DNA from 3 places in the Paenibacillus sp. NPDC057934 genome. Region 1 is predicted to be linked to each of the others. Evidence: predicted binding sites of a transcription regulator. Region 1 holds the regulator's gene; each other region holds the start of a gene.
What was found. The regulator Rex, encoded in region 1, represses fermentation and respiration genes when NADH is low (regulators of the CRP and FNR family bind a similar motif). The targets are predictions, from matches to a motif close to TTGTGAAATATTTCACAA.
Positions count from the first base shown of each region.

Region 2: a site for Rex is predicted at 1,613-1,630, ahead of pflB (formate C-acetyltransferase). Genes of this name have one in related genera too.
Region 3: a site for Rex is predicted at 1,655-1,672, ahead of qoxA (cytochrome aa3 quinol oxidase subunit II). Genes of this name have one in related genera too.

Region 1 covers NZ_JBHVPB010000002.1:95,459-98,649, reverse strand. Annotated here, with positions in the region: gene ACFVRY_RS04995 (amidohydrolase) at 1-1,155, opposite strand, end outside; gene ACFVRY_RS04990 (redox-sensing transcriptional repressor Rex) at 1,142-1,795, opposite strand; gene dinG (ATP-dependent DNA helicase DinG) at 1,861-3,191, opposite strand, start outside.
Region 2 covers NZ_JBHVPB010000005.1:318,469-321,659, reverse strand. Annotated here, with positions in the region: gene pflB (formate C-acetyltransferase) at 1-1,526, opposite strand, end outside; gene adhE (bifunctional acetaldehyde-CoA/alcohol dehydrogenase) at 1,784-3,191, opposite strand, start outside.
Region 3 covers NZ_JBHVPB010000011.1:193,109-196,299, reverse strand. Annotated here, with positions in the region: gene qoxB (cytochrome aa3 quinol oxidase subunit I) at 1-377, opposite strand, end outside; gene qoxA (cytochrome aa3 quinol oxidase subunit II) at 419-1,420, opposite strand; gene ACFVRY_RS24260 (polysaccharide deacetylase family protein) at 1,909-3,063, shown strand; gene ACFVRY_RS24255 (TetR/AcrR family transcriptional regulator) at 3,146-3,191, opposite strand, start outside.

The sequences.
Region 1 (3,191 bases):
ATGCGAGAGCAGATCCGTATGTGGCAAGAGGTGGGGCTGATCAATATCAATGGCAAGAAAGTCAGCCTTCATGCCGGGAGCAAGTCGGCCCACCCCATCCAGGAAGAGCGATTTTGCACCGTACTCCGTAGCCATCTGCATGGCTTCTGCAGCCGGAATAGCTGTTGGGTCTCCGCTGAATCCCTTATGAATAAGCGCCGCCAGACGCATCTCTTCGAACAAGTCCAGATTATTGTTGCTGGCTGCACTGTCCGTACCCAGCGATACGGTGACGCCTGCATTTAGCAGGTCGATAACCCGGGCAATCCCGCTGGCCAGCTTCAGGTTACTTCCAGGGTTATGGGAGACACCGACATGGTGTCGGGCCAGGACCCCGATCTCCTCGTCATTCAGATGCACACCATGGGCAACTAGAGACGGTCGTGTAAACATGCCTACCTTTTCCAAGTGCTCGACTGGGCGTAGTCCATATTCCGCAACGTTCTGCTCCACTTCTCGCTTCGTCTCCGACATATGCGTATGTAGCGGCAGATTCAGATCATGGGCCGCCTGCACGAACTTTACAAAAAATTCCGGCGGGCAAGTATATGGGGAATGCGGGGACAGCATCGTTGTAATTCTGCCGTCTGCCTTACCATGCCAGTCGCGAGCGAACCGTACAGCATCAGCTAGCTTCGTATCTTGTACCTCCGGCGGACATAGACCGATAACCCCGCGTGTCAGCACCCCACGCATACCGGACTGCTCCGTAATCTCAGCTACCCGGTCCATTTTGTCATACATGTCCAGAAAGGTCGTCGTGCCACCCTTCATCATTTCCAATATGGACAGCGAGCTTCCCCAATAAATATCTTCCGGGGTAAACTTGCCCTCCATCGGCCACATTTTCTCCTGCAACCAGACCTGAAGAGTCCGATCATCACCATAACCGCGCAACAGCGACATCGCCGCGTGACCATGGGTATTCACCAGACCAGGCATGAACAGTTGGCGGCTGCCATCGATCACTTGCAGCTCTTCTTCAAGGAATGGCTCTTCTTCGCCTATGTATGTGATGAGATCATTCTCTATGATCATACAGCCGTTCAACACAGACAGAGGAGTCCCAGGCACAAGAAACTTCCCGTTACGAATAAGAATCTTACTGTTGCTCATGCCCAAGCTCTTCCTTTCCATCCTGCAAATAATAAGCCAGGCTTTGCAAATCCGTTGTAAAGTCGGCTGCATGGACACGGATATGGGACGGCGTTTTCAGAATCACAGGTGCAAAGTTCAAAATCGCTTCAATGCCAGATTCCACCAGGATATCGGCCACATTCTGCGCTTCGGTATCCGGTACGGTGATAATGCCGATGCGGATGCCCTGCTCACGAATGGTGCTGCCCAGATCCTTCATTGGTTGTACAGTGAGCGAGTTGATTTTCTGACCTACCTTGGGTTCATAGGAATCAAAAATAGCGCTTATTTTCATCGTGTCCTTCAAGTAAGCATTGTAGTTGGACAAGGCGTGTCCAAGATTACCTGCGCCTACCAGTGCCACGTTAATTTGCTGATCCAGTTTCAGGATATGACGGATCTTCTCAATGAGATAAGATACATCATAACCGATGCCTTTACGGCCAAAATCGCCAAAATAAGCCAGATCCTTACGGATCTGGGCGGGGTTAAGATCCAGCTTCTGACCAAGTTCTTGAGAAGAAACTGTCGAGATTTCACGTTTTTGAAGATCGTTGAGGAATCGCAGGTATACAGGAAGTCTGCGTACCACCGCCTCCGAGATTTTATCCGATTTCATGTTTTCTCCTCCTAAATTAATCTGATTGTTGAAAATAACGCCTACCAAACGGAATGAAAGGGGCTCTAATTGCCCCCCTCCTCCAACCATTCTGCAATTCGGGGAACCATCTGCTCGGTCTTCATATGCTCCATCTTGGGACCGGGCAGCGAATACAGAAAATATTTACCGTAATAGGATTCAATCACCCTGGTATCATAAACAATAACGATCCCCCGGTCTTGTGCCGTCCGAACGAGACGACCAAAGCCCTGCTTGAAGCGGATAACCGCCTGCGGCACGGAGAGCTTCATGAACGGGTTCTTCTTCTGCGCCTGTAGCAGCTCAGCCTTAGCCTCCGCGAGCGGATGGTTCGGCGGCTGAAACGGCAGTCTGACAATGGCCAGACAGGTTAGGGCATCGCCGGGAATGTCTACGCCTTCCCAGAAGCTGCTTGTGCCAAGCAGTACTGAAGCGTTGCTATCCTGAAAACGGCGGATCAGCTTGCTGCGGCTTCCACCTTCTACTCCCTGGCCCAGTACACTGATATCCTGTGAAGCCAGAGCTTCCTTCAGAGGATCATAGACCTGCCGTAGCATACGGTAAGAAGTGAACAGTACGAGCATCCGTCCGCGTGTGATTACCGCAGCCTCCGCCAGAGACTGCACCAGCGTATCCACAAAACGGGCATCGCCAATGCTACCCTTGACGCTCGGGAAGTCGCGTGGAATGACCAGCAGGGCCTGTTCACGGTACTTGAACGGAGAAGGCAGCAGCGAGGTCATCAGACGCCCCTGCTCCGCAGCTTCGCCGAGCCCCAGATTGTCAATCATGAATTGGAATGATTTATCGACCGACAATGTGGCCGATGTCAGCACGATGCTATTCTTCTTGTCGAAGAACAGCTCCTTGAGCTGGGTGCTGACATCGACAGGCACCGCATAGAGCTGCAGGGACTTGCTGCGGTAATTAGTGCTGGCTTCCAGCCAATAGACAACATTCACGTCGTTCAGATTCATAAAGAAACGCACCTGTTCGCGAATGGCGCCCAGATCCTTAAAGAGACCACCAAGATCGGTCACCAGACTGTCCGAACTGGACTGACCGTCCTGTTCACGCATCTCGCTCAGCATCTTCTCACCCTTGCGGATAACTTCGCTGAGGCTCAGGTGCATTGTATTCTCCAATGCCGCAAGCTCTTCCCAGTCCTTCGGCTTGCTTCCCGGCTGGAGACGAAGTACGAGCTGTCCCGCTTCCCCTGCGGCCGCATCGCTTCGCTCTGGCAGGAGAGTGTACAGCTTCTCGCTTAATACATCCCATGTCTCTTTTACCGTAAGCAAGTCCGGATAAAGCCTGTCAATGATGACACTCCATTCGGAAGCCTGCTCGCTACCAGAAGTTTGCAGAATCTGACGCA
Region 2 (3,191 bases), on a different contig from region 1:
TCAATACGCTCGTAGGAATATTTATCGTGCATGTAGTGGATAACGTTCAGCGTGTTCATGTACAGCTTAGCCAACCACTCCATCATTGGTTTGAAACGTTTCATTACTTCTTCATAATCGAGAACTTCGGAAGTGATGCGCGGAAGCTCAGGTCCGACTTGTACGCCGGATTTCTCGTCCACACCACCATTGATAGCATACAACAATGCTTTTGCCAAGTTGGCACGTGCGCCAAAGAATTGCATTTGTTTACCGATGCGCATTGCTGATACGCAACATGCAATACCGTAATCATCGCCATAGATCGGACGCATCAGATCATCATTCTCGTATTGAATGGAACTAGTCTCGATGGATACCTTGGCACAATATTTCTTGAAGCCTTCAGGCAATTTCTCGGACCATAGTACAGTCAAGTTCGGTTCCGGTGCTGGTCCCAGATTGTACAGGGTGTGCAGGAAACGGAAGCTGTTCTTGGTTACGCGTGTTGTACCATCTACGGACATACCACCAATGGATTCAGTAACCCAGGTAGGGTCACCACTGAACAGTTCATTGTAGTCAGGAGTGCGCAGGAATTTAACGATACGCAATTTCATCACGAAATGGTCTGTTAACTCTTGTGCTTGTTCTTCGGTCAAAATGCCTTCTGCGATATCGCGCTCAACATAGATATCAAGGAAAGAGGATACGCGTCCAAGGGACATTGCCGCACCGTTTTGTTCTTTGATCGCTGCAAGATATCCGAAGTACACCCATTGGAAAGCTTCTTTGGCAGTGTTAGCTGGCTTGGAGATATCAAAGCCGTGCATAGCCGCCATTTTCTTCAGTTCGCCCAGTGCGCGGATCTGTTCGGAGACCTCTTCCCGAAGACGAATTACAGATTCGCTCATAGCATCCACTTCAAGATTTTTGAGGTCTTGTTTCTTTTCATTGACCAGGAAGTCAATTCCGTAAAGCGCTACACGGCGGTAGTCGCCAATGATCCGACCGCGGCCGTAAGCATCTGGAAGACCGGTAATAATACCTGCTCTGCGCGCTGCTCTCATATCATCTGTATATGCATCAAATACGCCTTGGTTATGCGTTTTGCGAATGTTCGTGAACATGTCGACAATGCCTTGCGGAAGTTCAAATCCGTATGCATTACAGGCATCAATCATCATTTTAATACCACCGAACGGTTGAATGGAACGTTTAAAAGGCGCGTCAGTCTGAACGCCGACAATTTGTTCCTTGTCCTTGTCAATGTAACCAGGATTGTGCGATACGATCGTAGATACGGTGTTCACATCTACGTCAAGCACACCGCCATTGGCAATTTCCCGTTTGGTCATTTCAGAAACAATTTTCCACAGTTCCTTGGTATTCTCAGTAGCTCCGGCTAGGAAATCTTCCTTACCCAGGTAGGGGGTAATGTTCTTCTCAATAAAGTCATTCACATTAACTTTTCTAGACCATTTACCTTTTGTAAAACCGTGCCAACCCGACTTCACTTCTTGTACATCTTTTTCAATCACCGACATGCTAAATCCCTCCATTTATATTTATAGTATTGTAGAGATCGCGGGCTTGAAGGTTAATCCCGTGTCTCGCGACCCCATCATAATGGTTGTTATAAAATTCACAAAAGTGATTTTATAGGTGGGATCGTTGTTTGTTTATATAAATATTTTAGTTTATTTTCTGAAAAAGGACTGTGACAAATATCACCTTTCCGGTGATATTTGTCACTACCATCCAGTTTCTCAAGGAACGGAATCCTTAGCTTACAACTGTGGTATTAGTTATCGAATTTGCCGTAGAAAGCATTGCGGTATACGTCTGCAAGTTCGCTGACAAGCGGCATTTTTGGATTGGCAGTTGTACATTGATCTTCGAATGCACGGTCAGCCAGATAGTCAACACGCGATTCGAAATCCTTAGGATCAAAGCCAAGTTGTTGGAACGACTCCTCAATACCCAGCTTCTTGTTCATGTCGCGGATAGCATTGATCAAGCTAGTAACCCCTTCTTCAGTGGTACGAGCTGGCAGTCCCAGAATACGAGCGATTTCTGCATAACGCTCATCCGCAACGAAGTGCGAATATTTAGGGAACGAAGCAAACTTCGTTGGTTTCTTGGCATTGTAGCGGATAACGTGCGGCATAAGAATCGCATTGGTACGACCATGAGCCGTATGATATTGACCACCCCATTTGTGCGCCAAGCTATGGTTGATGCCCAGGAATGCGTTAGCGAACGCCATACCAGCAAGTGTGGAAGCATTATGCATTTTCTCACGAGCTAGTGGATCAGCTTCCAGTGCGGACTTCTCCAAGTATTGGAATACGAGTTGGATAGCTTTGATGGCAAGACCATCAGAGTAGTCACTAGCCATAACCGATACATAGGCTTCAATCGCATGTGTCAATACATCCATCCCTGTGTCAGCAACAGCAGTTTTTGGCAAGCTGTATACGAACTCTGGATCTATGATAGCTACATCAGGCGTGAGCTCATAGTCAGCCAAAGGATATTTAGTATGTGTTTCAGTTGTTTTGTCAGTGATAACCGCGAAAGAAGTAACTTCCGAACCAGTACCCGAAGTTGTAGGAATGGCAACGAATTTAGCTTTGTTACCCAGTTTAGGGAACTTGTAAACCCGTTTGCGGATATCCATGAATTTTTGTTTCAGACCGTTAAAGTCAGCGTCTGGGTGTTCATAGAACAACCACATACCTTTGGCTGCGTCCATAGGGGAACCGCCACCAAGTGCAATGATGCAGTCCGGCTGGAATCTGTTCATCATAGCCGTACCTTTTTCTACAGTAGTTGTCGATGGATCTGGTTCTACTTCCGAGAACACTTCGATGGCTACTGGTGTTTGACGTTGACGCAGGTAGTGTTCAACTCTTTCCACATAGCCCAATTTCACCATCATAGGGTCAGTGATAATCGCAATGCGTGTAATATCAGGCATTTTGGCAAGGTATTGAGTTGCACCTTTTTCGAAATAGATCTTGTCGGGTACTTTAAACCATTGCATATTCACGGTACGACGATTCACCCTTTTCACGTTGATCAGATTGATGGCAGTCACGTTTTGCGATACCGAGTTGCGTCCGTAAGATCCACAGCCCAGGGTCAGCGAAGGGATATTAGTGTTGTAAATATCGCCGATGGCACCATGTGTCGATGGCGAGTTTACC
Region 3 (3,191 bases), on a different contig from region 1:
CCGATTTGTAGCGGCACGATAACGTTCATCAGACCAATGATAAACGGCATGGCCATGAAGAGAATCATGATCAGACCGTGCGTGGTAAAGACCTCGTTATAGTGCTGTGCGTCGAGAAATTTCATTTCTGGTGCTGCGGTCTGTAGACGCATCATAAGCGCGTCGATACCGCCGCGGAACAACATTAGCAGGGCAGCCAGGATATACATGACCCCGATGCGTTTATGGTCAACTGTAGTCAACCATTCGCGCCAAAGGTAGCCCCACTTTTTGAAAACGGTGAGTCCAATGATAATCGCCAGCGTGGCCAGCGCAATACTGACCATAGCTCCGTAGATTAGGACCCCTCCGTGAACCTTAAACTTTTCCAAATCCATTAGGGATGACTCCTTTCAGGTATTCACACTGGCAATTGAGCCTAGTGGTGTCCTTCGTGTGTACTCTCGTCTACCGGCTGAACCTCTGTATCGGGTTTGCCGTCAAATATGGTCTCACTAGAAGGCGCTGGAGATGGGTGAATCTTCTTGTTCTCCTTATGCTCCATATTGCCGTTATCCATATCCATTTCCATGCCGTCATGGCTCATATGGTCACCATGGTTGCCTGGAGGCGGACTGAAGGTTAAGTGGGTAGAGGAGTAGGTTTTGCGTCCAACAAAATCGGTCTTCAGCAATGTCTTGAATTCATCCTCTGTCAGCGGTTGTGCGGTTTCCTTAACATCTTTTACCCAACCATCATAATCTTTCTGTGGCATGGCCAGTGTCTCAAATTCCATGTGGGCGAAGCCCTTACCGCTAAAGTTCGAGTTCCTGCCGAGATAGGAACCCACGGTGTCAGCTGAAAGATGAAGGGTTGTAAGCATGTCATTCATCGCATATTTTTGCCCTGCAAGCTGAGGAACCCAGAAGCTAGTGATACTGCTGAAAGAGTACAGTCTGAACTCTACAGCGCGGTGAACAGGAATGTTCACATAGTTCACGGTTTCAATGCCTTCCTCCGGATAGCTGAAATGCCATTTCCAGTTCGAGGATGAGGCGTAAATCACAAGCGGTTTCTGGTTTTTATAATCTGCAGCAACGTTCTCTACAGCGCTTGTTGATTTTACTGTTACCACAGAAAGGAAACTTACGATGATGATTGGAATGGCAATCCAAATCGCCTCCAGCCATTTATTACCCTCTTCATGTGGTGGAATGTACCCCTCGTTGCTCTTTTTAGCGCGGTACTTCACAATAACAAAGATGTATAAAATGTAGACAACAGCCAGAACGCCGAGCATCACCAGTATGGAGAGGATGATCGTGTCTGAGATCGTTCTTGCAGCCGGACCTTTCGGGTTCAATACAGTTATGGAACTGCAACCCGGCAGGAGGAGAATCAGGCTGAGGAACAAAGCGTATAACGGCCCTTTTTTGTTCATGTTGAACTCCTTCCTTCAATAATTCTTATCATTAGCCGAAATCATTAACCTCTATATATAGTAAGAAGTCCGAGGGTAGATTGCAAAAGACATATTTTATCATTTTTCCTATTTGCGTCCTTAAATATGGCGATATCGTTAAATATTTGTGTTGGAATTGTTACAACTCACTAATGATGTGATATAGATCATTGTAGTGACGCTGTTTTGTGGACATTTTTAATTGTTCGAAATTTGTTCAATAATTCACTAATGTTACTAATTTCGCCACAATTATTTTGCTCCAAATTTGTGGTTTTTAACCGCTTTTTTATTGCTGTGACAGGATTCGACGAAAGTTGCGCTATTTTTCGAAAAAATACCTTGAACTTAATATAGTGTCTAATTGGTAACAACTTTTTATGCACTTGGTTACAATCTCTCAAATTTCATTCTATGTATCTATGGTAAAGTAATAGAAAATATACATAGATAGGGAGATCCTGCCGGTGTCTACTAAAAAGTTGTTGCTATTATTCATTGCATTTTTTGTAAGTTTGGGATGGGTTCATGAAAGTGAGGCCGCTGGCTTGCAAGCCCTGAAGTTAGGGGTTAATGATAAACTGACAGGAATCGAGGCTGTATCGGTAAAAGATACTTATTATGTTCCGCTGCGCGATTTGGCGCAGGAGTTAGGCTGGACACTGAATGGACTGTCCGATGGAATCGGTGTGAATGCCAGGGGCTCTTCGCTCAAGCTATTGAACGACCATACCACAGCTACTCTGAATAATGGAAGCAAGGTCCCAATGGATACCTTCTTACGTGGTGGCAAGCTCATGGTTCCGTTACGGGTCTCAGCACTTCTGGGTTATACTATTTCCTATGTGCCTGAACAATATTTACTGAGAGTGCAGAATAGTACAGCTAAACTTAATGATGCGGCATTTGTTAGCAAGTATAAGAAGGAACTGCAGCCGAAGACAGGAACCGGCTCACAGACTCCAACAGCACCTGGAACCACTACATCTGACAGTTCCGGAAAACCGGGAACAACGGTATACATGACCTTTGATGATGGACCGTCGGCTACCACTACGCAACTGCTCGATATCCTGGCGAAGTATAAGGTGAAGGCCACGTTCTTCATGCTGGGTCCGAAAATGAACACCTATCCTGAACAGGTTAAGCGTACTGCGAAGGAAGGTCATGGCCTTGGCCTGCATGGTATGACACACCGCAAGGAGAAGTTCTACGCTTCCCCGGCAGCTGCCCTTGGTGAAATGAACAATGACAATGCCATTCTGAAGAAAATCACTGGAACGGGCACTTCGCTGATTCGCCCGCCTTATGGCAGTAAGCCTTATTTCACTAATGCGTTTAGAGACAAGGTCTTGACTCAAGGCTATCATCTCTGGGACTGGAACGTAGATTCAGACGACTGGAAGTACAAGGAGAACAGCGCCAAAATCTACAACATCGTTATGGGTCAGGTCCATAATCTGAAGAAGTCGCAGAGCAACCCGATTATTCTGATGCACGATCAGAAGGCAACACTGAAGGTGCTGCCACAAATTCTGGAAACGCTGAAGAAGGAAGGGTATCATTTCGAGATTATCACTAAAGATATGCAGCCGCATAACTTCTGGAAAGACTATCGTTAAACAATAATTCAGAATAAATAAGGATGTTCCCGGCCATGAACGTAGGCTGCGGAGCATCCTTTTTGCTGTTCAATGACAACAATTAATCGTATAAATATTTCGCAATCATATTGACCAGCTCTGATTTT